One region of the Shewanella sp. 10N.286.52.B9 genome, then DNA from elsewhere that is predicted to be linked to it. Evidence: predicted binding sites of a transcription regulator. Region 1 holds the regulator's gene; each other region holds the start of a gene.
The links. Region 1 encodes sigma-54, which starts transcription at its own class of promoters, with help from an activator protein. Its sites were predicted from a motif close to GTTGGCACGNNNNTNGNNT; they were not measured.
Positions count from the first base shown of each region.

Region 2: a site for sigma-54 is predicted at 4,532-4,550, ahead of BCU91_RS07765 (TorF family putative porin). Genes of this name have one in related genera too.
Region 3: a site for sigma-54 is predicted at 2,640-2,658, ahead of BCU91_RS12260 (nitrate reductase). Genes of this name have one in related genera too.
Region 4: a site for sigma-54 is predicted at 4,505-4,523, ahead of BCU91_RS13315 (PAS domain-containing sensor histidine kinase). Genes of this name have one in related genera too.

Region 1 covers NZ_MCTY01000190.1:49,947-57,607, reverse strand. Annotated here, with positions in the region: gene rapZ (RNase adapter RapZ) at 1-284, opposite strand, end outside; gene ptsN (PTS IIA-like nitrogen regulatory protein PtsN) at 281-724, opposite strand; gene hpf (ribosome hibernation promoting factor) at 727-1,014, opposite strand; gene BCU91_RS14340 (RNA polymerase factor sigma-54) at 1,038-2,522, opposite strand; gene lptB (LPS export ABC transporter ATP-binding protein) at 2,657-3,388, opposite strand; gene lptA (lipopolysaccharide transport periplasmic protein LptA) at 3,388-4,098, opposite strand; gene lptC (LPS export ABC transporter periplasmic protein LptC) at 4,085-4,645, opposite strand; gene kdsC (3-deoxy-manno-octulosonate-8-phosphatase KdsC) at 4,642-5,208, opposite strand; gene BCU91_RS14315 (KpsF/GutQ family sugar-phosphate isomerase) at 5,210-6,187, opposite strand; gene BCU91_RS14310 (calcium/sodium antiporter) at 6,256-7,218, opposite strand; gene BCU91_RS14305 (ATP-binding cassette domain-containing protein) at 7,402-7,661, shown strand, end outside.
Region 2 covers NZ_MCTY01000125.1:83,447-91,107, forward strand. Annotated here, with positions in the region: gene BCU91_RS07725 (TraB/GumN family protein) at 1-169, opposite strand, end outside; gene BCU91_RS07730 (prephenate dehydrogenase) at 220-531, shown strand; gene BCU91_RS07735 (DUF3016 domain-containing protein) at 631-1,161, opposite strand; gene BCU91_RS07740 (hypothetical protein) at 1,519-1,854, shown strand; gene BCU91_RS07745 (DUF4240 domain-containing protein) at 1,949-2,458, opposite strand; gene BCU91_RS07750 (hypothetical protein) at 2,562-2,948, shown strand; gene BCU91_RS07755 (response regulator) at 3,036-3,833, shown strand; gene BCU91_RS07760 (HU family DNA-binding protein) at 4,075-4,347, shown strand; gene BCU91_RS07765 (TorF family putative porin) at 4,637-5,326, shown strand; gene BCU91_RS20380 (hypothetical protein) at 5,631-5,807, shown strand; gene BCU91_RS07770 (hypothetical protein) at 5,872-6,264, opposite strand; gene BCU91_RS07775 (sodium:alanine symporter family protein) at 6,336-7,661, opposite strand, start outside.
Region 3 covers NZ_MCTY01000177.1:6,461-14,121, forward strand. Annotated here, with positions in the region: gene BCU91_RS12260 (nitrate reductase) at 1-2,599, opposite strand, end outside; gene BCU91_RS12265 (cytochrome c3 family protein) at 2,977-3,312, opposite strand; gene htpX (protease HtpX) at 3,599-4,462, opposite strand; gene BCU91_RS12275 (TonB-dependent hemoglobin/transferrin/lactoferrin family receptor) at 5,119-7,380, opposite strand.
Region 4 covers NZ_MCTY01000183.1:7,487-15,147, forward strand. Annotated here, with positions in the region: gene fliF (flagellar basal-body MS-ring/collar protein FliF) at 1-1,293, opposite strand, end outside; gene fliE (flagellar hook-basal body complex protein FliE) at 1,348-1,689, opposite strand; gene BCU91_RS13310 (sigma-54 dependent transcriptional regulator) at 1,918-3,261, opposite strand; gene BCU91_RS13315 (PAS domain-containing sensor histidine kinase) at 3,254-4,429, opposite strand; gene BCU91_RS13320 (sigma-54 dependent transcriptional regulator) at 4,591-6,021, opposite strand; gene fliS (flagellar export chaperone FliS) at 6,424-6,828, opposite strand; gene BCU91_RS13330 (hypothetical protein) at 6,835-7,167, opposite strand; gene fliD (flagellar filament capping protein FliD) at 7,269-7,661, opposite strand, start outside.

The DNA.
Region 1 (7,661 bases):
CGCTTCAGTAACACTTTATCGTTGGCGTTTAAAAAGAAACTGGTAATGCTGGTATCGTCAGACAGTAAAGCAATTTGCTCTTTGAGTACTTTGCCTTGCTCTTCGATATTACGCACATCGACGCTAATGGCGACAAGCTCGTTACTATCTTTAAGCTGTTCAAGCAGGCTGCCAATCAGTGGCAGTGGCAGGTTATCAACACAGTAATAACCTAAATCTTCAAGCACTCTCAGTGCGACTGATTTTCCTGAACCTGAACGTCCCGATACGATGACAAGTTTCATGCAGTAATAACCTGATAAAGTTCTGTAGCGTCATGACTCTTTCGAAGTCGTTTAAGTATCAATTTATCACTGAGTTTCTCTGCCATGCTAGATAATGTGCTTAGGTGTTGCTGGCACTGATCTGCAGGTACAAGAAGCGCAAATAAAATATCTACAGGTTGCTTGTCTATGGCATCAAAGGCGATTGGCTCTTCGCATTTGATTAAAATAGCAATGGGTTCTTCGATATTATCTAAGCGCCCATGTGGAATTGCTATGCCATTTCCTATACCTGTACTGCCCATTTTTTCACGCGCTATTAGACTTTCAAAAATAGCCTGTGAAGAAAGGGTTGGGTACTGGGCAGCCATTAAATTGCTGATTAATTCCAGTACCTTTTTCTTACTGCCCGGAGTGGCACAGGTAGTGCACGCCGGCTGCAGGATGGTACGAAGTTCCATCGTTAATGCTTAGTGAGTTTCTCTTTATGTTTAATTACCTGACGGTCTAGCTTATCTATCAGGGCGTCTATTGCCACATACATATCAGCGTTACGCGATACAGCAAACACTTCACCGCCTTTTAGGTGCAGTTTGGCTTCGGCAATCTGTTGTAGCTTTTGAACATCGAGCACAACGTGAACATTATTGATCTGTTCGAAGTGTCGTTCAAGCTTTGAAAATTTTGTTTGCACGTATTCCCGTAAAGATTGAGTTATTTCAATATGGTTTCCAGTCAGGTTAATTTGCATAGGTCATCCTCCAATAACAAAAGTTATAAGCTTTTGCGTTGGTTTGAGGGAGGGATGAGCATTGCCTCTCGATATTTGGCTATCGTACGTCGAGCAACGTTAATCCCTTGTTCAGCCAATAGTGTCGCCATTTTACTATCACTAAGAGGCTTTTTCGGGTTTTCTGCAGCTACGAGCTTTTTAATAAATGCGCGAATTGCTGTAGAAGAGCATTCTCCACCATCATCGGTACTTACATGGCTTGAGAAAAAATATTTTAGTTCAAAAAGTCCACGGGGGGTATGCATGTATTTTTGGGTCGTGACCCGTGAAATGGTCGACTCGTGCATTTCAACCGCTTCAGCAATATCATTGAGCACCATCGGCTTCATGGCTTCTTCACCGAACTCAAAGAAACCTTGCTGAAATTGTACGATACAGTTAGCCACTTTTAGTAAGGTTTCATTACGGCTATCGATGCTTTTGATAAACCATTTAGCTTCTTGTAAATGACCACGAATAAATTGGCTGTCAGCTTGGCTTGAACCGCCTTTGGCCATAGCTGCATATTGCTGATTAACGCCAATTTTAGGCATGTTATCGGGATTTAGCTCGACCACCCAGCGACCATTCTTTTTAAGTACAGTAACATCAGGAATGACGTACTCATCTTTAATGGGGGTAATTTGCAAGCCTGGACGTGGATTGAGCGTTTGAATAAATTCAATGGCTTCACGTAAATCATCTTCTTTAAGCTTGGTTTTACGCATCAGTAACCTAAAGTCACGACCGGCGATTAAATCAAGATGATCTTTAATCAGTAACTTAACATTATCTATGCAAGGAATTTCATTAGGGTATTGGCCTAATTGAATTAATAGACACTCACTTAAATCTCGCGCTGCAATGCCGACGGGATCGAAGTGTTGTACCCGTTTAAGTACAGCTTCAACTTCATCGAGTTCGATATCGTCAGTGCCTAAGGATTGCAAAATGTCTTCAACGCTCTGGGTGAGGTAACCGCGCTCATCAATGGCATCAATAATGGCGGTTGCAATCACTAAGTCATTTTCAGAAAAGGGAGTGAGGTTTTTTTGCCATTCAAGATGCTCATACAAGCCTTCACTGGTTTCGCCTTGAAACGGCATATCATTACCGCTCGATACTGCGCCAGAGCCAGAAGTAGGCGAGGCGGTATACACCTCATCCCATGTGGTATCCATAGGGAGTTCTTCAGGCATAGAATCTTTAGTGAGCGATTCAGTGGTATCAACCGTTGAGGTGTCTTTTTCTATGGTGACTTGGCTATTATCACTAAAATCGGTGTCAGTTTGCAGGGCGTTTTCTTTTACGGGCTCTTTGGCTTTAGTGAATTCGTCTTCAAGCTCTAATAGCGGGTTTGAATCAAGTGCTTGTTGAATTTCTTGCTGTAGCTCCAATGAGGAAAGTTGCAATAAGCGAATCGCTTGTTGCAACTGTGGGGTCATGGTTAAGTGTTGACCCATTTTGAGTTGGAGTGAGGCTTTCATGTACCGCTTGTCCCTAATTGAATTACATCATCGCGACGAACAGTGTGGGCGCTAGTTTATGATCCTAGAAAAATAGACTAGATTAAGGTTTGTTGTTGGCCGCGAATGCCATACTAAAAACTGAATAGTGCTAACTATAGCTTGAATTGTTCACCTAAGTATACCGACCTAACTTGCTGATTGACTAAGATCTCAGCAGGTGTTCCTTCAGCAATCAAGTTTCCGTGACTCACAATATATGCTCGCTCACACACATCAAGTGTTTCACGGACATTATGGTCGGTAATTAGCACCCCTAAACCACGGCTTTTAAGTTGTTGAATAATTTTCTTGATGTCGATTACTGAGATAGGATCTACCCCTGCAAAAGGTTCATCTAATAAAATAAACTTAGGATTTGCCGCTAATGCGCGTGCAATTTCAACTCGGCGACGCTCGCCTCCCGATAACGCCATACCTTGGCTATCACGGATATGAGTTATGTTAAATTCTTCTAATAAATGTTCCAGTTCTTCAATGCGCTGCTCATTTGATAAGCTTTTGCGAGTTTGAAGCACTGCCATTATATTATCGTGTACTGTGAGCTTACGAAAAATACTGGCTTCTTGAGGTAAGTAGCCAATGCCTTTTCGGGCGCGCAAATGCATTGGATCTGCGGTTAAATCATCTTCATCGATCAGAATGCGGCCCTTATCACTTTTGACTAGGCCTACGACCATATAAAAGGTGGTGGTTTTACCCGCACCATTAGGGCCAAGTAAGCCAACAATTTGGCCGGTTTTTACCGTCAGGCTGACATCTTTTACTACCTGGCGACTTTTATAACTCTTAGCGAGATTTTCAGCGGTTAACGTAATTTGGGTCATTAGTCATTTTGCTCAGCTGCTGGGGCTGACAATGTCGCCTGCGCCTCAGCGTTAAGTGATTCAGTTACTTCGGGTGTTTCAGTTGAGTTCACAGCCTCTACAGCAGATAAATTGTTGTTTTCAATTATAGCTGGTGGCGTGTCATCACCGGGTTTAGCGCTGTCTGGTAAATGTGGTTGCTCATCTTTTTTCTTTTCAGAATCAATCAAGTCTGGGTGACTTTCTGGTTGAAAAATAGTGATAACCCGATCTTCACCAGTACCGGTGCTTTCAGCAATTAACTGCTGCTTTTCAATGTTGTAGCTAATTAGGTTACCAGTAACCTGGCTGCCAGCTTGGTCCAATTTAGCATTACCCGTTAAGGTTAAAATGCTAGTGGCAAGCTCATATTTAATTTCATCGGCACTGGCAGTACCAATACGGCCATCATCTAACTCTTGGGAAAATGTCGCAGGGTTACCTGTGGCAATCATGGTTTTTTGGGTGCCGCTTTCGGTGCCAAATGCGCGTAATTCGTCGGCATTAATGTTAATCGACCCTTGAGTCACATTAACTGGGCCATAGAAGATGACCTGATTGTTTTTTATGTCAGCTTTTTGGCTCACAGCTGCGACTTTAAGCTCTTGCTGTAAATCGCCTTCTTTTGCATAGGCGCTGGCAATACTGACTACACTGAGTAGTGAGGCAATCAAAAGTTTACTTTGCTTCATACGTTCCTTCTACTTGACTTAAAAGTTCAAGTTCTTGAGCATTTAAATCAGCATACAGGCCTAAACCTTGTATATTAAAATCTGACCCAGTAACAAAAATTTGTCTATCTGAGGTCAAAATCATGGTGTTCATATCGAGTGCCAACATGGTGGTTGTCAAAGATTGTAATGGCTCGTCGATGTTTATTGCATCAATAATAACATTATTTTCTAAAACTACTTTGCCTGTTTCATTATTCAGCTTGCCTAAATCTGCGCTTAATTGCCATTCGGCTTCACCATTTTCAGGATAAATAAGGTAGACAGGCTCAGTAAACATGGTTTCATTACTTTGCTGAAAGTGCTCCATGTATTTCGCTGAGACTCGGCTTTGCACTAAACCTTGCTCATTAAATTCAGTGGTGCGTAAGTCATTGGCGATAAAATCAGGGCGAGCAGGGGCAGGCAATTTACTTGCCTCCATCTGACTACGTTTAATTTGTACTTGCCAATAAAGGACTAAGGCTGCGCCAAAAAATCCGATAATAGCGAAGGTCACTCGGCTCATATACTCATTCCGTGGGCATTTTCAAACTTATCTTGGCTAAGTAATAGCAAATCGGTGAGTTCACGTAATGCGCCATTTCCGCCGTTAATGGTGGTGGTCATATGGCAATGTTGTTTAACATAAGGATGGCCATCAGCCACACAAACTGCAAGGCCAACCTGTTTCATCACAGGTAAGTCAACCATGTCATCACCAATATAGGCGACTTCATCTGGGCTAACGCCATAGGTATCTAACAGGCTTTGGTAAGGCACTAGTTTATCATCAACACCTTGATAAATATGAGTGACACCTAAAGCGGTCATTCTATTTTCCACAATGGCAGATTTACGCCCGGTTATCACAGCAACATGAATATTACTGGTTAAAATAGAGCGAATGCCATAACCATCACGGGTATGAAATGCTTTTAACTCTTCCCCTGCATTACTTAAATAAATACGGCCATCGGAAAATACCCCATCGACATCGCAAATAAGCAGCTTAATTTTTTTGGCTTTTTGCCAAACATCATCAGAGATTGGGCCGTAAAAACCTTGGTGCAGTGTTTCGTGTAATGACATGTTAAATGACTCCAGCTTTAACCATATCGAGCATGTTAAGTGCGCCGACTGGGCGTTGGTTCTCGTCTACGACAATTAAACCGTTAATACTTTTTTCTTCCATAATCTGTAATGCTTGCGCGGCTAAAATACCTGGGCTGATGGTAATGCAGTTGGTTGTCATTACATCGGCAATAGCGGTAGTACGCAGGTTCACTTCAGCATCGATGACGCGGCGTAAATCACCGTCAGTAAAGATCCCGACTAGCTTGTCTGCATTATCGATCACTGCAGTCATACCTAAACCTTTATTTGAGATCTCATATAGGGTTTCAGTAATGCAGAGCTCACTTTTCACCTGTGGAATATCAGCGCCTTTGTGCATTACATCGCTGACTTTAAGTAATAGTTTACGACCTAAAGATCCACCAGGGTGGGATAGGGCGAAATCATCACGGGTAAAGCCTTTCGCTTGCAATAATGCTACGGCCAAGGCGTCACCCATCACCAAGGTTGCGGTAGTGCTTGATGTTGGTGCTAGCCCTAATGGGCAGGCCTCTTCAGGCACTTCAATACATAAATGCAGTTTAGATAGCTTGGCCATATTGGATTCTGGTTTACCCGTAATCGCGATTACCGGGACCCCCATGCGCTGTATAACGGGCATTAAGGTGAGAATTTCACTGGCTTCACCAGAATTTGATATGGCTAAAATAATATCATTTTTTGCCAGAGCGCCTAAGTCGCCATGGCTTGCTTCGCCAGGGTGAACAAAAAATGCAGGCGTGCCTGTGCTGGCGAGTGTGGCAGAAATCTTATTGCCAATGTGGCCAGATTTGCCCATGCCCATGACAATGACTTTGCCTTTACATTCTAAAATGAGTTCACAGGCTTGGCCAAACTCGTCTGAGTCTACATATTGATAAAGGTTATCTAATGCTGCCTTTTCAATATCAATGACTTGACGACCCCATTGGCGCAATTGTGTTTGTTCTGTCATATGTATCTCTCTATTGTCCAAAGCGATTTCGGGTTACGCTTTGGTGAGTCACACATCTTTATGCCCCATTATTGTGATTGAAATAAGACAACTTGGTACGCAATAAAGACGATTAATAAAAGGGCTCCATGCCAGCGAGTAAGCTGCTTTTTAGCGCCACTCGATAATACCAGTACTGCTAATGCGGTGCTGGTTGCTAGTACCATGTAAAAATCTCGACCGCTTGCATTTATGTCGATTTCACCTGGGGCAATCAGCCCTGGAATGGCCAGCACTGCTAAAATATTAAAAATGTTTGAGCCAACAATATTACCAATCGCGAGGTCGTCTTCTTTTTTTAGGACGCCAGCGATGCATGCTGCTAGTTCCGGTAAACTGGTGCCAATGGCAATAATGGTCAAGCCGATGACCAGATCTGACAAGCCAAATGTCTTGGCAATGCCTACCGCGCCCGTCACCATCCAGTCTGCCGAGAGTGGCAATAACACCATACCAACAATGATCCAGATAATAGCATGTAATGTGCGTACATTTTTAGGGATCTCTGCGTCAGACTCATCAGCTAGGACATCTTTTTTCTTATTTCGCATCGCGCTCCAAATGAAATAGCCCATCAAGGCGAAAAATGCGATTAATAATACCCCTCCTTCAACACGGGTGAGCATGCCATCGTGAATAAGGTAGCCAGCTAATACGGTTGCCGCAATCATGATTGGAATTTCACGCTTTAAGGTTTCTGAGCGAACTGAAATAGCCCCAAACAATGCGGTAACCCCTAATATCAAGGTGATGTTAGCCACGTTTGAGCCGAGCACGTTACCAATTGCAGTATCGCTCATGCCTTCCATTGATGCGGTGGCAGCAACCAGCATTTCTGGCGCTGAGCTGCCCATGGCCACAATGGTTAAACCGATTAACATTGGTGGCAGGCCTAAGTTTCTAGCAAAGGCGGCAGCTCCGTAAACAAAGCGATCTGCGCTCCAAACTAATGCGCCCAATCCGACGATGAGCATCATGATATTAAAAAGCATCTTGTTCCAATTATTTGAGTTATGGCGATATTTTTGTCAGATATTAACAAAAATCGTCGCTATTGCGAAAATTGTTAGGGATTGTAACGCATGGTGATTGATTTGTTGTAGGTTCTTACACAATTTCGTACACTTCAGCTCTACATCTCGTTCTCTAGGAAGGCTATTATTTCCTCTATAGACATGTCTACTCCAAGTTTAGAGCCCACTAGGTCAGCCCTTGTAGAAGTTAAGAACATGGGCTTTAGCCGAGGGACTAAGGTTATCTTTGATGATATCAGTCTCAGCATTCCAACTGGCAAAGTGACCGCCATTATGGGGCCAAGTGGCATAGGTAAAACCACCTTACTTAAACTTATCGGCGGTCAATTAACCCCTGATAGTGGTGAGGTGCTTTTTGCTGGGCAAAACATTCACCAACTGAAGCGGCAACAATTATTTGA
Region 2 (7,661 bases), on a different contig from region 1:
ATGCCTGTTTACCTTGATAAGTGACTTTATAAAAAGGCGGCGTGTCGGTTTCAGCTGCAGTCGCTAAACCACAGCTTAAAATAGCGACGATTAACAAACTCAAATAAGCAGAGCAACGCTTTGTTGCAGCAAACGTTAATTTAAAATCCATTAGACTTGTTAGTCCCATAGCAGACCCTTATAATTTAGCTTAATTTGAAGATGTTGAATGAGGCTATCATGCCGTATACCAAAGTTATCCAGCAAATAAAAGAAAGCCTGCAAACAGGATACCGTCAAGCCATTGATGCCGATAAAAGACTCGATGAATTACACCAAGTCGGCCACGGTAAGTTTGTAGCAATTTTTACCGAAGAACAAGGCTTTAGCCAAAGTAGTAACCGCTTCTTGCCTTATGTACAAGAATTAGCTGACGAGTTAGATGAGATCCAAGAACTCAGACATATTCCGCCTGAAACCTTAGAGGCTTATGTGAAAAAGCTCGGTGCTTTGCTGCAAACCTTGCACTTATTCAAACAGAACACCAAATAGCTGACACCAGCACTTAGTGATGTTTAGGCACAAAAAAGCGGCTTATCAATAAGCCGCTTTAGATTTTAAATATAACATAAACTACTGAATCATAGATATTTATAACTTAGGTGCTACGGTTTTCTTTAACCAATCTTCAAGCATTTTAGTCTCATACTCAAACGGCTTTTGATTACGGGTTGAATGGGTGCCATACATAAAGTTCATATCAACTAACTTTTCATCACCGGCCATAATCACTTGCTCACCTTCAGTGATGCTGTAGCTAAAGGTCATACGTGGTGGGTATAAGTCTTTTACAATCCGCAGTTCACTAGCGGAGGTCGCGCCAAATGTTGGCCGCAGATCACCGGCTAAATCCACATCAGAAACCACCATCTCAAGTTTCTGCTCTGGTTTTAAAATCTTTTCAGCTTCTTTGTTGATATTTTTAGTCATAGTGTCGAAAAAGCGCTGCTGAAAACGAGATTTCACTTCATTGGCCGTTTTTAAATCTCGGTACTTTTTAGGTTCTTGCCATTGAATTTTAACCACACCGTCTTCAGTCACTGGGTTGACCACGACTTCGTCCTTAGCTGCAGCAACATTACATACCAATGCACCTGCTAATAGTAAATATTTCATTTTCATCATTTTCCCCTAGCTATGAACCTAGTGTTTAAAAAATCAACAATTCTATACTTGTCGGATTATACAAGCAGTTACCTGAATATAAGCTTAACCTACTCTAGCAATACTTGCTGAAACAACATTTGATAGAGATTAATACCGACCAACCCAAAATCTGCTCAAATAACAAACTAACTGTTCAGTAATCATTCAGTAAAAATAGGTTAATGTGTCTCTCAACAAGTACTAGCGCCTTATTTCCCTTAACAATATCAAGGTGAATATCGCGAAAGACTGACCAACGAATAAAATTTGGACATATATATCGCTCAAGGATTCAGCGCTAATAGCAATTAACGTATCAATACTGGAGTTAATATGAATAACATCGAAACCAATACAGCAATCGGCACAACTACCAGCAATAAGATGATTAAGCCTATCGCTCTCGCAGCGACAGTTTTTATCGCCATGCTGGTGTCATCTTCAAGCTTTGCCCATCAATTTGATATCGATTCAAAAGGCGCCGAAGCGATAAAACAACACCAGCAGTTAATGAACCAGCATATACAAGTCGCTGAGCAAGAGTTTAATGCTGAATTAGAGAAAAACCTTGATCAGCAGTTACAAACCGCTGCACACAAGTTTATGACTCAAGCCTGCGCTAAATACGGTTTAGAGTTTGATACTCAATCAGAAACTTGCAGTAGCTAAGTCTGCCGATTGACAGGCTTACATCTCAATTACACTAAAAATGCAGCTATAAAGCTGCATTTTTTGTGGATGCTTAATTAACTTTCAGCGATATTTAAAATGGAAAACGCTGGCTTAATAAAGGATAGTTTTTACGGAGATCTTTTTTCTTGGTACTGAACTTTTTACCTTGAGGAGTATGCTGACCAGAGGGTACAAAAGGCAGCTCTTCACCGCAGCGGTCTTCATAGATTTTTCCGGCAATCAAATCATAATCTTCAATAAAGGGATAAGCATAGTCATCTTTTGTTGGCCATAACTCAAGCTCGCCCAAACAGTCGGGGTTAGCAATAATCTTGTTATACCAAGTCTCACCTAAGGATAAAATAAACCCTCGAAACTCCACAAAGCCATAATCTGAATCACAGCCAGTAACAATGAAAGCTGCGCCCCAAATATCCCAGCGGTAACTGCGGCGCATTTGTTGGCCAAATATCTTATCAAAAGCCGCTAAGTCAGCATCATCGAGCGCCGACAATTTTTCCACTAATTGATCATGGCACGCTTGCTCTGATTGCTCAGGATGGCTACGGGTCACCAAAGACCAAAATTCCGCCTCAGTCATTACTTATCCTAATTTCTTAAAAAACGTTTTCACAAACTATCTCTACTCACGCTATTCTACACCACATGACCACTCACATAGTTCCAATAATGATAATAATACTATGAATAAACCACCGTTAAGATTAACCCTATTAATTGCATTGTACGTGTTACTGTCTATTGTGGCCCTTTGGCGCTCTTATAGCATTCAAAGTATAGATTTATTCAGTATCGGCGTTATCCCTGTGTTGGTTGGCTTATTAATGCGAACACACTGGGCCAGCATTGCCTTAAAGGTATATTTAGCCATTCAAACCTTAGCGATATTAGCACTGTCTACCACTGCTATTATCGCCTATCAAATCACTCCTGAAGATGTAAAAGTGGTGTTCAATGGCTTTAATATCCCTATTCCTGCCATTGCTGCGGTACTATTTTCACTGCTGGTGTTTCAATACTGGGTGGCATTTTGTAAAGAAACAGCGATTTATTTGAAGCCCAAAAGTTAACAAAGGCGCCCTGCTGACTATATTCATCCCTTAGCATAAGTTAACATGCGCCCATAAAACTCAGATCGAATAATAAGAAGCTATATAATGAGCCATTTATCGCCCAGTGAATTATCCATTTTGCTAGTTGAACCATCTGATGTTCAGAGAAAAATAATTATTTCACGCCTGCAACAAGAAGGCGTACATAGCATACAAACCGCCGCTAATCTTGCTCAAGCTAAAGAGATTATTGTTCGACACACGCCAGATCTCATTGTCAGCGCTTTACACTTTACTGACGGTGAAGCGACTGAACTACTCAGTTTTATTAAACAAAACTCTGACTATCAAGATATTCAATTTATGTTGGTATCCAGTGAATGTCGCCGTGAGCAACTGGAAATATTTAGGCAATCTGGAGCCGTCGCGATTTTACCTAAGCCTTTCGATGCCGATCATTTGGCCACAGCACTGAATTCCACTATTGATTTAATCAGTAATGACGAACTGGACCTAAGCCATTTTGATGTTCAGGATATTCGCACTTTAGTGGTTGATGATAGCCGCATGGCGCGAAACATTATCAAACGAACTATTACTAATTTAGGTATTCGGATGATAAGCGAGGCAACTGATGGCGCTGAAGCTATCGAATTAATGCAACAGCAAATGTTTGATTTAGTAATCACCGATTACAATATGCCAAGTGTTGATGGACTGGCATTGACCCAATATATACGCCACCAAAGCCAGCAGTCTCATGTGCCGATTTTGATGGTGTCATCAGAAGCTAACGATACCCACCTAAGCAACGTATCAAGCGCAGGTGTTAATGCGCTATGTGATAAACCCTTTGAACCTAAGTTAGTGAAGCAACTCCTGTATCAACTGTTAGAAGATTGATAGCTAACAAATTTTTGTAGGCCAAAGTTCAAAATGAGCAGCAACAAATCAATAAACTTGATAAAAACGGCAGAAGCAGTTAATTCACTCAGCCGAGTTTAAGCTAACTAGATCACTAAAAAGTTACTTATTTGCAATATAGCAGCACATTTATCAGATAAAATGCTTTCAAAGCCTTATGGCTTATGGCATGTTAATCTAGTTCTAAATAAATACATCTATGGAAAGCAGAGAATACAACATGAACAAAAGTGAATTAATTGCAAAAATTGCAGAAAATGCTGAGTTAACAAAAGCTGAAGCGGGTCGTGCACTAAAGTCTTTTGAAGAAGCGGTAACTGAAGCCATGAAAAACGGCGACAAGATTTCTATCGTAGGTTTTGGTTCTTTCGAAACATCAGTTCGTGCTGCACGTACAGGTCGTAACCCACAAACCGGCCAAGAGATCCAAATTGCTGAAGCAACAGTACCTAAGTTTAAAGCAGGTAAAACGCTAAAAAATAGTGTTAACTAAAAACCGCTAAAACGATAAAACCTCCTTTTTTGGAGGTTTTTTTATGTCTTTTTTTTGCATAAATAAGTAAAAACAACACTTAAACTGCACAATTAAAGTGCAACTACGCATCATTAAGTGGCAACATAAATGCAACATAAATGTGCAGTAATTTTTAAGCTATTGATTAATTTAGCTTTATAAACATGGCACATCATTAGCAACACGTACCTCAGATAAAACAACATTTAGCGTCGACCGGACTTTATGCAAGATGCTAATTGAATAATAAAACTTTGAGGGAATGAAAATGAAAAAATCTCTGTATCAAGCTATTGCGCTATCAACAGGTTTACTTTTAAGCACTACAGCTTTAGCTGAAGTCACGGGTAATATTGGCGCGACGTCAGACTATATTTGGCGTGGTGTGTCACAAACTAGTGGTGCTGCGGTTCAGGGGGGCATTGATTATGGCCATGAGTCAGGTTTCTATGTCGGTGGTTGGGCATCAAATGTAGATTTTGGTGACGGCACCTCTTATGAGCTTGATGTGTATGCCGGTTTCGGTGGTGACATTACAGAAGACTTAAGCTACGACATTAACTACCTTTATTACGCTTACCCAGATTCACCGGGCAGTGTTGATTTTGGTGAAGTAACAGTTGGTCTCGCGTGGAAATGGTTAGATGTCGCATACTCTTACACAGTCAATGGCGGTGATGATATTGCTGAAAGCCCATTAGATTCAAAAGATATGATGTATGCTCAAGCTAACCTGACTTTCCCATTAACTGAAAAAGTGTCACTGGGTTTCCATTATGGTTACTCAAACGGTGATGTAATCACCAGCTGGTACGGCACTGATAGCTATTCTGAGTACAACGTATCACTAAGCACTGATACTGATTTCGGTACTATCTCGTTCATGGCAACAGATACTGATTTAGAAGATGATGATGCTAAAATTGTTCTTGGTTACTCATATAGCTTCGATCTATAACCATCAAAAGTATTAAATGATGTTAGCTATTTAATCTAAATTATTAAAAAATCAAAAAACGTCACCTTAGGGTGGCGTTTTTTATTGCTCTGAGCCTCAAAATCCTCACCACAGAAGTGCGCATTTTTTTTATTAGCTGCTACATTCAAATTATGAGGTTATTTTTCTGCTGCCTAGCAAATTATTGCTCAGCAATAAAGTAGCAATATTGTGCTCACGGTTTCAAGCCGTTCAGGCTGTGATTACCGTTTATGTAAAGCCATTAATTATGCTTTACGAGTACCACCCATGTGAGGATAAAGTGATGGCTAATATTACTGAGACTATCCCAAATGATACTGAAATCGAGGCAATGGTTTCACCAAAAAATCAACGCTCGGCTGAAATTATTGAACACAAAAGACAGGTTAAGCGCCGCTTGGATGATTATCTCGAACAAGCTGAATTGCGAAAAAGCTTAGGGGAAGATGATTTATTTTAGCCTAGCCCCTGTTACGGGGTCATTAGGCCAATACTTTTTATAAAATTAAGGCTTCACCTTAATATTAAGACTTTAAGAAGTATGCAAGACCATTGCACTCTAAATAAATTGAACAGGCTGGGTAAATCATTTTGCCGCAGTCTGTGATAATGAGTGCATTACCGCCCCTTTGTTGGGTTTGCACTTTTAATTCTTTTTTCAGCATGCTGATACTGGGGACACCAACCTCTATTACTTCAGGTTTGTTAGCGCAATACGTCGTCACCACCTCACCTAGCGGTTCATTGTCATGGTTATACAATTCACTGGGCTGATAGATTTCAACCGTTGAAGCTTTAGCTTGGTAAGTAATATATTCATCAGCATTGGTTCTTATAGAGACGCCATTACAGCCACCGACGATTAATGAAGCCATAAGCAAAAAACTCAATGGAAGTATCTGGCTTGAAAGTTTCATCGATAGTACTCCTTCTGAGTAAAGGCATACACTCCCTGTGTATGCCATCGTAATTTATCGCGATAGCGATATTAGCTCTCTAATGCCTTAGCTTTTTGCTTGGCAAAATACTCTCGGGTTAAACCAAAGACCACAGGACTTAATAGGACTAGCGCAATTAAGTTAGGAATGGCCATCATTGCATTAAGCGTGTCAGCCAACAGCCAAATAAACTCTAATGAACTCACGGCGCCTATGGGTACCACAAGGGTCCATATTAAACGAAATGGTTTTACCGCTTTATCGCCAAGCAAGTATTGAACACACTTCTCACTATAAAAACTCCACCCTAGAATAGTCGTGAAGGCAAACACAGCAAGTGCTACCGCCACAATATAATTACCCATGGGCAGTGCATGTGAAAATGCATATGAAGTTAGTGCTGCGCCGTTCTCACCTGATGTCCAAGCACCGGAAACAATAATCGCTAAACCAGTAATAGAGCACACAATGATGGTATCAATGAATGTACCTAGCATGGCCACTAAGCCTTGCTTTACCGGATCATTGGTTTGCGCTGCAGCGTGAGCAATGGGCGCACTACCTAAGCCCGCTTCATTGGAGAACACACCACGGGCGACACCAAAACGAATCGCAGCCCAAACAGCTGCGCCAGCAAAACCGCCTTGAGCAGCAACTGGGTTAAACGCACTGTGAATAATTAATTCAAATGCTGCAGGAATTTGGTCTGCATATACCACTAAAACAGCTAAACCCGCGGCAATATAAAACAGGGTCATTAACGGCACGAGTTTACCAGCAACTTCTGCAATACGTTTAATACCGCCCATGAGTACTGCACCGACGAGTACCATTAAGACTAAACCAGTAACCCAGCTCGGCACGCCAAAGTTAGCACTCATGGCATCTGCCACTGAGTTAGTTTGCACGGTATTACCGATCCCAAAACCGGCAATAGAGCCCAGTATCGCAAACGCTGTCCCTAACCAGGCCCATTTGCTGCCTAAGCCATTTTTAATGTAATACATCGGTCCACCGACGTGATTGCCATTACTGTCTTTTTCACGATACTTAACTGCCAATACCGCTTCGGCAAATTTGGTCGCCATACCCACTAATGCGGTGCACCACATCCAAAATAATGCCCCTGGCCCACCAATAAAAATAGCGGTAGCCACACCAGCAATATTACCTGTTCCTATGGTGGCTGAGAGCGATGTCATTAGCGCATTAAAAGGACTAATTTCACCTTTATCAGTGCTATCACTGTCGGTTGCTCGACCCGACCACAGCAGTTTAAAACCAGTGCCTAATTTTAGGATTGGCATTAATTTTAATCCGATAGATAAAAATAATCCCACTCCTAAAATCATCACCAACATGGGTACGCCCCAAAC
Region 3 (7,661 bases), on a different contig from region 1:
TGGCGCTAGTAAAATCAGATGCTAAAGCACGTTTACTGAATACTGCATTATCAAGTTTTTGCAGCATGGCATATTCAATATTGGCTTGTGTGACACCGGTACAGGCACAAATTAGTGGGCTGTTACCAGCTTTAATCAGCTGATGTAATTGACGCATTAATGCAACATCTACTGTTTGACCAATAAGCAAATTCATCGCTTCAAGGGAAACAGCGACCTTTGTGCGACTTAACAGTTTCAGTGATACCAACAAGCCGTTACTGATATTGCAATGCACATGGATAATTTGCTGACTAGCAAGGGAAATTGTCCATTTTAAAGCGTGTACCGTTGACTGATAAGCAAATGCTGCATCTGTATTTTCAAAACCGATGTGATAACAACTGCCAGTGGTTAATGTTTGCTGAACATTCCAGTTCAGGCCTTGCATGTGTGGATCATGCAGACCAAAAACGATCCCTTGCAATGTCACAGCAACTTTAGTTAACGACACGGGTTGGCATTTAAACGCTGGCTGTTTTGAGTAAGGGTCAAACTGACTATCAAGTGGGGTATTAACGCCCTTACCTAACGAGAACTGCTCAGACCAATGCATTGACATAAACCCCAAGTCTGGCGCTTGGGAGTCATCTGCAACCACTCTTGCCACGGCAAAATTGGTTATTGATAAATTGGGGGCAGCAAAAGTTACCAAGTCGTCTTCAATTAATTTTAATTGCGCTAAAGTCGAAGGATGAACAGCAATAACAGGCTCTGGGATACTGGCTCTAAGCGCCGCAATATGACCTGTGCGGGTCATGGTGTGCCATTGATCTCGGCTGCGACCACTGTTTAAGCGTACTTGCCCAGCTGGCAAAGGGGCTATTTGGCAATCTGCAGTGGTTTCAATAAATTGCGCTTTTGATGATGCGGTGGCGAATATGCCATCGGCAAACAATCTTTGCTTATTGCCCCCTATGGCACCATGGTTAGCAGCAGGCCACTGCGTCGGTAGTAACTCATCATATTGCTCATCCGTTAAATCAGCCAAACCGCTTAAATCAAACTGCTTGCCTGGAAAAGATTGCTTTACAAGCTTAGATAACTGGGCAAATTCTTTAAAAACGGCAGCACTGTTTTTAAAGCTAAAACTTTGTTCAAAACCCATCGCTTTTGCGACTTCTGCCAAGGCCCACCAATCAGCTTTTGCAGTGCCTTTAGCTTGTATAAAGCCACGTTGGCGGCTAATCACTCGCTCACTGTTAGTGACAGTGCCACATTTTTCAGACCAACCCTGTGCAGGTAATAACACATCGGCTAATTGCGCAGTCGCAGAGTCTTGTGTTATCTCAGACACCACCACAAAAGGACAGGTTTCTAATGCCGCAGTTATTTTTGCAGTATTAGGCAATGACACCACTGGATTAGTGCCCATAATCCACACCGCTTTAATTGTTCCATCTGCCATAGCATCAAATAATTCAACGGCTGTGAGACCCTTATCAGTCGCGATCACCTCAGACTGCCAAAAATCTCCTAACACTTGACGCTCCGGCTCAGAAAACCCCATATGACAAGCAAGTTGTGTCGCTAAACCGCCCACTTCACGCCCACCCATGGCATTCGGTTGGCCTGTAAGTGAAAAGAAACCACAACCTTCCTTACCAACCTGACCAAGAGCTAAGTGACAATTGATTATCGCATTGCTAGTGTCAGTGCCTGCAATAGATTGGTTTACCCCTTGGCAGCTAGCTGTCATGACTTTTGCGTGAGAGATAAATAACTGATAGAAATCCTGCAACTGAGCAATAGGCACTAATAACGCTTGGGCAAGTGTTTCAACATCAGTGGCTTGACTGGCAACGTGTGCTAAGGTTTGAGTGAAGTTTTCAGTGTGCGCATCAATATATGGCTGATTTAACGCTTCATTTTTGGCAATGAAATTCAGTAAGCCATTAAATAATAACGTATCTGTCCCCGGCGCGATTTGAAGATGTAAGTCTGCTTGGCTTGCCGTAGCAGTTTTAGCTGGGTCAATTACGACAATTTTAGTGCCATAACGCTGGCGGGCTTTAATCATCCGCTGAAATAAAACCGGATGGGTCCACGCTGCGTTTGAACCCACGAGTACTATTACTTGTGCCTGTTCAAAATCGTCATAACAACCCGCTACAACATCCTCTCCATATGCGCGCATGTGCGCACTTACAGCAGAAGACATACAAAGGCGTGAATTGGTATCAACATTCGCCGTGCCAATAAAGCCTTTGGCCAATTTATTAGCCACATAGTAATCTTCAGTTAAAAGTTGCCCTGATAAATAAAATGCAACTGAGTCTGGTCCATATTGCGCAATAGTTTGTTTAAAGGTGTCAGCAATTGTCGTGATAGCTTCAGGCCAAGCAACTGACTTACCAGACTTATATTTGGGATAACGTAAACTATTTGGCTGGACTAAGCTTTCTAATAAACGCTCACCTTTGGCACATAACTGACCTTTATTAGCTGGGTGAGTACGATCACCTTCAAGCTCAAATCCAATGTCGTTAAGACTGCTAGGGGTTACACTTATTCCGCAGCCGACGCCGCAATAAGCACAACTAGATTGGATATTAGACATGCAACTTCCCTTCACTGACTCAAATTCAATGACAATAACGTCGCAAATCTCGTGCCAATTGCTAACTTAATGATTTACAAACCGTTTACAAATAAGGCAAATTTAAAATCGCTACTTTTGTTCAACAAAAGTGCACCAAGCCGCACCAATAACGCACATGTCGTTGAAAACAAAAGAAAATTAATACCACTTTAGAGGTATACCGTATAGGTAGTGTGATAAATGCTAAGCCATGAATTGAATATTCATGTGGAATTATTCTTTGAGCTAATGTCGGCGGAAATATAAAAGTTATTTATAAACAGCAAAACTGGGGCAATAAAAAAGCGCTGAATTTCAGCGCTTTTAAACTTTGCTTAAAGCTAAATAATCATCAGTTATTTAGCAACGCGGCCATCATCATGGCAGCTATCACAAGTCGGTTTTTCACCAACATTCATGTCATGTGGTGCGTGACAGTCTTGACACATTAACATGCCATCATGTGGCGCATGGTTTTCATCCATTTCCGCAAGTGTTCCGTGACAGTCTTGACACTGCGCGAACTCATGCTCACCGTCAGCAGATGGCTCGCCATCAGCATGACAACTTTCACAGCCACCCATTTCAGCGTGGAAATCAGCTAAAACTTCATCTGCAGCGAATGCATTTGATGACAAAGTTACTACAGCTAAAGCTGCTGCAAACATTGCTACAAGTATTTTATTGCTCACTATTATACCCTCCAGTTACGATAGTCAAAAAGGCTCTAATAGAGAGACCTTTAATCGATATCAATTTTCAGAACGACTTTTTTAGGCTCAGTTATAAACTTAGCTAACACTGGTTAATTTAGCAACACTAAATAGTCAGCGGCAAAATTCAATCATCATCTCTGACACCTAAAAAGCGTTACATAATGTATCACCTTGAAAAGAAGGTTATATTAACGAGTTAAAATAAAAAGGGAAGCAATAAAAAAGGAGCTATTAAGCTCCTTTTATAACCAAGATCACATTATTAACTATTTCTAAGGGCGCTAATACGTTTTTCTAGTGGTGGATGGCTCATTAAAAAGTCAGTCATTGAACGTTTACCGTTAATACCTAATGCTGACATTTGCGCTGGCATTGCACCCGTTTCTGGGCCAGTTTTTAAACGCTCTAATGCCGCAATCATCTTATCTTTGCCAGCAAGCTTGGCCGCACCTTCATCGGCTTTAAACTCACGAATACGAGAGAAGTAAGCCACAACCATAGACGCTAAAATACCAAATAACATGTCAAGTACGAAAACCACAGCCATGTATGCAAACATACCAAGACCTTCACCCTCTTCATCATTACTCGCAACGAAGTTATTCACAATACCTGCAACAACACGAGCGGCAAAAATAACGAAGGTATTCACGACACCTTGAATAAGGGTCAAGGTGACCATGTCACCGTTAGCCACGTGGCTAACTTCGTGAGCCAGTACGCCTTCGATTTCATCTTGGGTCATACCGTAAAGTAAGCCTGAACTCACAGCAACTAGCGCGTTATCTTTACTTGGGCCCGTTGCAAATGCGTTCATCTCTTCAGATTGGTAAATTGCCACTTCTGGCATTTTAATCCCAGCTTGCTGCGCTTGACGAGCAACGGTGTCAACTAACCAACGTTCAGTATTATCACGAGGGTTTGTAATAACTTCACAACCCATGGTTTTCTTCGCCATCCACTTAGAGATAGCTAAACTGATAAATGCGCCGCCAAAACCAAACATAGCAGCAAAAATTAATAAACCACTCATGCTTGATGTGCTTACACCAAGCAGAGACATCACAATCGAAGCAACTAGCAAAATGGCTAAGTTGGTGGCGATTAGTAAACCGATACGTAACATTACAACTCCTAACTGGCATTCATGCCGACATAAACTCAACGCCTGAGCTCAATGCTCAAGCTGACTTGAACGCAAAAATATTATTAAACACTTAACGACATAATATGTCCTAAAAAAGATATTTCAAGCGTCTAATAGAAAAAACTGACATAAAATGACAGATTAGTTAAAAATACCATACTAAGCCTAACCTCAGCTAAATGCTTAACTTAGTAGCGGGCAGAGTCTAGGCAGCTAGTATTAATCGAAACTTAAATCTAACCAGCATTTGCTAGAAAGCCTAGTGTTTAGCGGATAGATGGCGATTAATCTTTGTTAATATCGTCACTAAGGAGCAGAACAATAACTAATTTAATTAGTTAGCAATTTATAACCCTCATTCAGCCCAGTATCCCTTTTATTCATAACCTTACCTTGAACGCTGCGAGTGAGTTAACTGTTAAGTTTAGCTAATGGCTATTCATTCATAATGGGGCTTCCCGGTCATTGACATTAATCAGCATGCCGTCAACTTATAAATACCCATTTAAGTGAGTGGAGCACTCATGTCTACATAAGAGTATCAGCCAATAAAAAAGCGTTAAATCCCATAAGAATTTAACGCTTTCTTTATCACTCAATCCAGTGAACTCATTCAGTAAACTGACTCTAATTCATTAAAAAGTGTAGCTCAGTTTAACGTTAAAGTAGCGACCTGGTTGAGAATAAGTCTCTTCGGTAACATCCATGATGTCCATTAAGAATTTTGACTGACCCGCTACATCAGAATATTCGATATATTCTTTGTCAAACAGGTTAAATACGCCAGCGCGTACCGTCCAGTTATCATTCACATGGAAATTAGCCGTCAAATCAAACACTGCGTAACCTGCTGTGTTATAGACCTGATTAAATGTATCCATACCTGGAAAAATATCTAAATTGGTCGTACGGTCCATCTGATCAGCAAAACGCATGGTTAAGCCAAAGTCAGCTTCGGTATTACCCAGGTAAGTATAATAATTTGCCCCTAAATTACCTTTTAACGGACTAACAGAATTAAGGTAATCACCATTTTGATCTTCGCCGTGGGTGTAAGCAATATTACCCCACAGTTCAAATTCATCAGTAAACCAATGACTCATAGACATTTCAGCGCCATAAAGCGTGACTTCATCATAGTTGATATAACGATAATTTAGTGACTCTGGCATAGGGCAGAATAATGGTATATCACATGGGAAATTCATCCCTACAAATTCCCAATCGATGTAATTATCAGCCTGAGTATAGAAAGTGGTGAATTCGTATTGAGTGTCGCCATGATCACCGCGAACACCCACTTCAATGGTGTTACTTGATTCAGACTCTAGGTCGTAGTTAGCCTGAATAATAACCGGAAATGGCATAGCGCCATCTTTGACTTCTAACTCACCCCATTTCTGATCTGGGGTTGGCATTTTGTAACCGTAAGCATATTGCGCATACACATTCACGTTTTCAGTCATGTGATATACAAGGCCAAGTTTAGGCGACCAAAAGCCATCACTCATCGCGGCAAAATCTTCAGGATCACGGCCGGCATCTTCAGCTTGTTGTTGATCAGGGGTGTTCTTGAAATAATCGTAACGCAGCCCCACAATACCGTTTAGTTTGCCGTCTAAAAAGGTCATGTCATCTTGTATAAATAGTCCGGCACGTAAACTTTTAGTATCGGCAAATGAGAAGGTATCGGTTTCCGATGGCGTAGAATTACCATTTTTATCGATATCTTGGTAATCACGAGGGCGACTCATTTCCGACTGCTCTACATCTACACCATAAATGATATTGTGGTCATGACCGGGTAGTGACAATGCCTTACTAAAAGTACTGGCAAAACCAAAACGGTATTCATCAAACTGGTAATCACGGTGCTGCGTTATTGCTCGGTCTGCGCCACTGATACCATTAAAGTAGTCACGTTTTTCACTTTGGTCGGTTTTACCGTAATAGAGTACGAAATCAACATTGTCATGAATGATACGGTCTTTCGTTGAGCGTAAACGTAATGAGGTATTTAACGCTTGAGTTTGGCGGTCATAATCAATTGACTCACCCATGTCACCTTTATCAGCATATTTTTCCCAGCGGTCAAGCTGTTGATTCATGTAATCAACGGTTAACTGCAGGTTAGTATCATCATTAAAGTGATACTTACTTTTTAGTAATAAGCTGTCAGTGACTAAGTCACTATCTGGTAATGTGTTGTAGTAGTTTTGCTGCTCTTCACCACTACGACGTTGATAACTGACTAGGTTATCAAAATCACCTGCTGCAAATGCGCTAGTAAAGCCACCGCTGAACTCATCGTTCATACCTGTGTAGCCGCCATTTGCAGAGAAATAATAATCACTGCCACGTAAGTAATCATCCGCATCTTTAGTGGTCATGACCATCACGCCACCTAACGCATCGGAGCCATACATAGTCGATGCCGCAGTTTTTAACACTTCAACTTGCTTTAAGCCTTCAACTTCAGTTAATCCGCGGCCAGTGCCTTCAGCGCCAGGGCCTAATGGCGATGCATACTGGTTATTAACCCGAACGCCATCTTTAACCATCATCACGCGGTTGCCGCCAATACCACGAATGGTCACCGAGCTTGGCTTACCTGCGCCGCCTTTAACATCAACGGCAGCTTCTGTTCTAAATAATGAAGCAAAGTCGGTGCTCATATTACGCGCTATCGATTCTTCATCAATAACCACAACCGAACCGGCAACTTGATCAAGTGTTTGCTCCATACGAGAACCAGAAATCACAATTACATCATGAAAATTTGAAATAGATTGTTTGATTTCTTCTTGCGATACAATTTCACCAGTATCCGCAATAACTTGAGGGGACAATGCCGCGGCAATCGCGGCACTAATTAACTTGATCGAAAGTTGCTTCATCAACACTATCCTTAAAAAAACCTTAATAGGAATTAATCTCATCTTTAATGGCGCAGGATTCTAGCATGAACAAATTTTCACATAGCGATCATGATCTCAATATTCATTGTTGATATTCAAACTTAAGGGTTTTCTTATTTTTACATTGTTAGCGGTCACGGATATTTAATTAGCTGCAAAATAAAGCCAACAATAATTAACAGTTGAGCATCATTAACAACTCAAGATCCCAACACCCAAAGCGGTTGGCCAATGCCGTAGGGTTTCCATAAGGTTTTAAA
Region 4 (7,661 bases), on a different contig from region 1:
CATAAACGGTACTGTGACCACTTCTAAGCTATCACCACGTTGACTGGTAAAGCCCATCGCCCCTTCAAGTAAGCGACGAATATTGGTTAGCTCTTGTTCGGTGCGCGGAATGCGGGTCACTATGCCACTTTCATCAGCAGGTCCCGGTTTATAATCAATGGCCACCGACACACTGACTCTGCGCACCACACCCACTTGCTGGCGGGTATGGCTGATGGTGGTATCAAGTTCAAAATTACGGGTTGCTTCTCGATGGCTATTGCCATTAACCGCTGTAGTTTGCTCTGCGCCTGCTTCTTGTGGAATATCTGAATCCATAGGAGGCTGATTGGTTAATGCCCCTGGAATGCCACCCATTGATTGACCGCTTGAATTACGCTCTATGGTCATTTCACTGCGTACAGCGGGTAAATCAGGCGAAAATCGTTTCGCGGTTTGCTCAATCGCGGTGAAGTCCATGTTGACATCCACTTGAGAAGTGAAGTTTTCAGGGCCTAGAATAGGCATTAATATCGAATCGATTTTGTTACGATATTCTGCTTCTTGATGCTGCACTAATTCAAGCTCGCGGCGGGCTCTTGAGGAGGCGCCATCTTGGCTACCTGAATTTAGCAGGCGGCCATTTGAATCGGTCACTGTCACCCGGCTTGGCTCTAAGCCTTGTACTGCTGAGGCGACAATATCAACGATAGAGTCAATTTCTTCTTGGCCAAGGCTACCACGACGAACGCTCACAACTACGGTAGCGCTAGGTTTAGATTTATTACGGGCAAACACATTTTCTTTGGGAATAGCTAATATCACTTTGGCGCGGCTAATACTTTTTAGCTCTTCTATCACTCTGGCTAAATTAACTTCTTGGCTTTGTTTAAGGCGGGCTTGCTCCATGCGCTGACTAACACCAAAACCGCTGTCTTGGCTTAAATAATCGGTTGGTTGACTACTGGCTTCAACGCCTGCACGGCCCAGCAGCAGTTTGACATTTTGATATTTGTTTTCAGGAATACTGACTACATCGCCGGAGATTTTATAGGCAATTTTATTCTTATCTAAAACGTCCAATACTTGGATCATTTCAGCAGTTTCCATTTGCCCTAACGGCCTATATTCAGGCTCTTGCGCCCAAATAATCATAAATACTGCCAGCACAAGACATACAGCTAAAGCCAATATCATAGTGATTTGACGCATAAAGTCAGCACTACCAAACGAGCTTTTCAAGCCAGGTTTATTTTCCTGCTGAATCCCTGTGCTATCGACTTTATCTGAATCTAATACTAGATCTGTGCTCACAATATTTACCTACTTCAATACCAGAATATCAACAACAATACTATTAACAAAAGCCTAAACAGGCATACTCATAATTTCTTTATACGCTTCTACAAGTTTGTTTCTCACTTGCACCGTTGCTTCAAATGCAACCCCGGCTTTTTCACGGGCAATCACGGTATCAGATAAGGTCACAGTGCTATCGCCCATCTCTAATCGGGTGGCTAAATTAGCTGAGTTTGATTGTAAATCAGCCACGCCACCGACCGCTTGAGATAACAATTGGCCAAAGTCAGCACCAGAAGTATTACCGACTTTTTGAATCATATCCGCTTGAATAGGTAAGCCAAGATTAGGCGAAATCTCACCCTTTAAGGATTGCATTTCTTGTAAAAAAGGATTTGAACTAATCTGCATTGTAAACTCCATTCGTCGGATATTTGACGACTTAAAAACAGTTACAATAGAATTAGCAAGTAGGATGCCAACAATAGCTTAAATACACTTAAGCCCATGAAAAGAGCTTAAAAACAACTTGAAAGGGTGAAAAACACACAAAATAGAACCGCTTTAGTATCATCAAAGCGGTTAAGCTAATATTTTAGAATTTAGAGTTAAGTATAAAGATGAACTAAACGTCGATATTTAAGCAGGGACTTGAATACCCAAGTCACGCATTTTAGCCATTTTATAGCGCAATGTTCTGGCGCTAATTCCCAGCTTCTCAGCTACGTCTTTACGGCTACCATTACATAGATTTAAGGTTTCCAAAATAATCACATGCTCTTGAGCCTGCAGTTCGCCCCCAAGCCCGTCCGTTTCAGCAGCTGCCACGGGTTGCTCATTGGGGCTCAAAGTAACATCTTCAGCTTCAAGAATAATATCCGCGCCAGTTATCTCCTCGCCATTATTCAGTATCAAGGTGCGCTGAATAACATTATCCAGCTCACGGACATTACCTGGCCAGCGATAAGCCAATAAACGACGACAAGCTATCTCATCTAACTCAGGCACTGGTGAGACATTAAATGCCTTAGCATGCTTAACCAGCAAGTGCCTTGCTAAGGGTAAAATATCAGCCGGTCGTTGGTTTAATGCCGGCCAGGTTAGTGGAAATACATTAATGCGGTAATATAAATCTTCTCGAAATGCGCCCGATGTTGCCATGGACTTTAAATCACGGTTTGAAGTGGCAAGTACCCTCACATCAAGAGCTATGGTTTTACGGCCACCTAAACGCTCAACTTCACGCTCTTGCAGTACTCGCAACAATTTGGCTTGCAGCCCTAGCTCCATTTCAGAAATTTCATCAAGCAATATGGTGCCGCCTTGAGCCTGTTCAAATTTTCCAGGGCATGCCTGATAAGCGCCTGTAAAAGCGCCTTTTTCATAGCCAAATAAGGTGGCTTCAAGCATATTTTCAGGTATTGCTGCGCAATTAATGGCGATAAAAGGTTTTTCTGCTCGAGGGCTGTTTTGATGAATATAACGTGCTAGCACTTCTTTGCCCGATCCACTTGGCCCCATGATCATCACTGAGGCATCAGAGCTTGCCACCCGCTGGGCAATATTCAGTAGCGCCAAGCTTTTGTCATCGGCGACCACAGGTTGACCTAAATTTTGTTTAAGGGGTAAGTAGCGAGATACCTGATTTAACAACACTTCAGGCGCAAAAGGTTTAGCCAGATAATCCGCCGCACCAAGTTTTATGGCGCTAACCGCACTGTCAATGGTGGCAAAAGCGGTCATTAATAAAATGGGGACTTTACTATGGTTTTGCTGTAAATAGTTTAATAGCCCTAGCCCGCCAATACCTTCCATTTGCACATCACTGATAACCATATCAAACGTCGTGGTTTTCATGACAATAATGGCCTCTTCTGCAGAGCCCACATCAACGCAGTCATATTGGGCTAACATCAAGGTATCAAGTAAGGCTTCACGCAGCGCAGCATCATCTTCAACTAACAGTAACTTGGCTTCACTCATGGGATCCCTCCACTATTTTTTTGGCTTGTTCCGTGTCTTTAGCCATAGGAAATGATAGTCGAATTAAGCTGCCTTTGTGCGGCTGCGATGTCACCTGTAATCTGCCGCCATGATTTCTCACCACGGTTTGCACTACCGCTAAGCCTAGGCCTGTCCCTTGGCTTTTAGTGGTAAAAAAAGGCTCCAATACTTGTTGCTGCATCTCTTTTGATAAACCCTTACCGTTATCAATCACATCGATATTAATGCCGTGTTCATCTTCGCCAGTCACAATCTGAATTTCTGTGGCATTGGCCTCTAGGCTGTTCATCACCAGATTGTTAATCGCCGAGCTTAAGGCATTCGTGTTAGCCATAATGTGTTTATCGGTTTGATCAATAAAGTGTAATTTACACTGTTTGTTTTCAACAATGGGCTCACAATTTGCCAGCACAGGCTCAATAATATCTGCAGTAGATGTCGACTCTGCGGCGCCATCTTGTTTGTTTCTTGCCATCAGTAGCATGTCATTAACTTGACGCTCTAGCTCATTAAGCCTATCGACTAACTTGCCTTGAAAACGCTTTTTAGCCGTATCATTTAATTTAGGGCTAGCAAGGTTTGATGCATATAACATCGCGGCCGATAACGGCGTTCTGACCTGATGCGCCAAGGTTGCCACCATTTTGCCCAGTGCTGATAAGCGCTGTAAATGAGATAGGTTTTTCTGTAATAAGCGGGTTTCAGTTAAGTCAGTTAACACAATTAACTGCCCAGGCTCTGGCGACAGCGGAGTAATCGCCAGCTTTACTCGGCGGCCATCTTTTAGTGACACTTCATAACCGTCATCATCTTGGGGTGAAAAAGCGCGGTTAATAATGTCAAACCACTTGGCCCCTTGCAGCGGCCGGCCTAATAAGTCAGTTGCGACTGGGTTGGCCAAGGTCACAATACCGTCACCATTGATAATCACTACACCTGAAGGCATAGCTTGAAGAATATGCGCCATTTGGTTAGACATATTAGCTGCCTTTTGCGGACGTGATGTTTCAGCTTGCAGATCGAGGTTCACTGATTGACGCAGTGTAATTGGCGCTGCTGGCGCCTCGCTGACAATTGCTGCAGGCTCGGCTAGTTTGTAGCTATCACAATACTGCGGCTGTTCTACTAGTGATTGCGCTGAATACATGGTCACTCCGTCAAAATAATAACTTTGTACTACCAATGCATTTGGTATGCCAGTTTAAAGTTTTTAACGGCGCAAAAGCAAAAAGCATGCCCTAATGCATGCTTTTTACTCGTTTTGTCTATTTGTTATTTAGCTGTAAGTTACTGTCGGTAAGAGCTTGATTAATCTTTACCCATACCGTACTTACGCATTTTTTCAACCAAGGTGGTTCGGCGTATGCCTAACATTTCAGCGGCTCTGGCAACCACGTTATCTTGTTGCTCTAACGCTTGGCGGATCATGTCAATTTCAAGCTCTGCCAATAAATCCTTAAGGTTTACCCCTTCAGGCGGTAATTCACTTGGAAAGCGGGTATCAGGTAGCTCTATGGGTTCCTCATCACTGAAGATAGATGCTAATGCATCACGCTCTTGCTGCTCTTCACTGACTTCAACACAATACTCTGGCACATCGATATAACGATATTTTCTTGGTAAGTCATTCACATCAACCAAGCCACCAGGGAATAAAATCGTTAAACGCTCGACTAAATTCGACAGCTCGCGGACATTACCAGACCAATTATGGGCCTTTAATGATTCGATTGCGCGCTGGGTAAAGCGGATTTTACCGCGGCCTTCGTTAAAAACACGGCTCACAAGCTCTTGCAATAATAATGGCACATCATCACTGCGCTCACTTAATGAAGGCATTTCTATTGGAAACACATTCAAACGATAATATAAATCTTCTCGAAATTCATTTTCGCTGATCATGGTTTCTAAGTCACGGTGAGTGGCCGCAACAATGCGTACATCGGTATTGATGGTTTTAGAACCACCGACACGTTCGAATACTTTTTCTTGCAATACCCGCAGTAACTTTACTTGCATTTGCAGTGGCATGTCGCCGATTTCATCAAGAAACAGCGTGCCATTTTCAGCTAATTCAAAGCGGCCTTTACGGGTTGAAATCGCCCCAGTAAATGAGCCCTTTTCATGGCCAAATAGTTCACTTTCCAATAACTCAGGCGGAATAGCACCACAGTTGACCGGGATAAATGGTCCATCGCGGCGATCAGACATGTAATGAATATTACGGGCTACCACTTCTTTACCGGTGCCAGACTGACCCAGTACCAGCACGGTTGCGTCAGAACTGGCCACTTGGCTAATAAGGTGTCTGACATTGGCAATACCTTCACTGCGGCCCACTAAACTTCTGAATAGTTTAGTTTGGTTAGCGCTGGTGGGTGTTTGCGGCTGTTTAGCTTGGCCATAGACTTGACAAAAATGCAGTAATTCGGTCAATTGCGGGTAGCTTATTGGCTCAGCAATGGTGCCTAATACGTTGCCACCATTAAGGTTACTTTCACCTGATAATAGCACTGGCTGCCAAGGCATTGATGACTTCACGCTTTTAATAAACTCAGCCGTGACTGATTGGGTATCAAGCACTAACGCCCGATAACGACAGTCTGCGGTTAATGAGGCAAGATCGTCTTTAGTAATTAGATGATACTTTTCACCTAAAAAATCAAAAATACAACAAAGACGAGAGACACGCTCAGAAGGGTCAGCAACAATTAATATTCGTTGTTCTATTTGCATCATTAAGAAGGCCAAAGCTCGAGTTATTATTATTTCACAGCCATTATCACGCTATACGAGATAAAACGGAAGTGCGACTTGATTGTGATTATTATATGCAATATGGATAAATATTTGGTGACAAACTTACCACAAATACATTAATACAACATCCTACCTATACGCTTTGGTTACACATAGTGTAAACACGGACATCTGCGCAATATAGTCTAAACGTTTTTATAAAATGAATATTGTATTATCAGCCAGTGAGAATCAAGTGACAAACCACAAAATTACAGCATCTCATTGATTTAATAAATTAACAGATGATTTAGTAAACAGATGCAAACAAACTGTTACTAAGTTAGCCATCATGAAACAAACAAAAGGCGCTAAAAGCGCCTGTTTTTTTTACGTCACAGCTTAACTGGCTTCTGAAGTCATATGATGCATGTCCTGTGGAATAGCATCCCAACCTTCTTTAATGGTTCGTAACAACCCCGCTACTTCATCAATGGCTTCAGCATCATTATTGATGTTGGCATCTGATAATCTGCGCAACATAAAGTCATATAACTGAGTTAAATTTCCGGCGACATCACCATCGGCTTCCATATTTAAACTGCCATTAAGCCCAGACACAATGCCAATAGCCTTACCCAATAACTCACCACGGCTGGCGATATCACCTTGATCAATGGCATATTTTGCTTGAGCGAGCCTTTCTAATGCACCTGCTAATAACATTTGTATAATTCGGTGTGGCGACGCCACTGCCATGCCACTTTCGATTGATACCTTGCGATATGTCTGCAGTGAACCTCTCATAATTACCTACCTATTTGCATCTATAGATTTATATACGTTTATTTGGCGCTTAGCCGCATTGCCAGCCTGAAGTAATAGCTTGCGATGCTCTAACACTCTCGTAGCCTTTATAAATAAAGATTGAGTGTAATCAAACTGACTTTCAAGTACTGCTCTATCAGTAACGCTATCATCGTTAACTAACGCTTGAATGACAATTTGACGCCGCTGAATAAGTACCTGCAATTGTGATACCAACTCATCAACTTGTTCATCTTCCGGTTTAGCCTGTTCTATTTGCGTAATAGCGGAAAACGCTGCTGAATTGAGTTGTTCAAGTTCACTAAGGATGGGATTCACTGAGTACTCCAACGTAGGGGAAATAATGTTAAGCAGTATTTAGGGCTCAAAAGCGAGTTACATCGTCAAAGCATCGCCAAAGTAGCCCTATTGAATTTGTATTAAGTCTTCTTCACCACACCAGGCAGAGAATCGATGGCATTAAACAAAGAACTCGACTGAGAGTTAAGGCTTGCCACCACTAAATCCATGGCATTAAATTGCTTATATAAACGGTCACTGTAGGCGCTCATTTTTAAATCTAATGCTTCTCGACTGTCTTCAAGGCGTGATAACTGATTATCAATGGTGTCATTACGGCCATCAATAATGCCACCGGGTTCAAGGTAGCTATCTACAAAGGTATCTAAGCGTGACGCTAGGCCAGTATCCTCAGTAATAAACATCTCTTTAATGCCGCCTTTATCAGCTTCGATGGCCTCTGATAATTTATCATCATCAATTTCTAACAAACCTTCACGGGTCGTAGTAATACCAATATTCATCAGCATTTG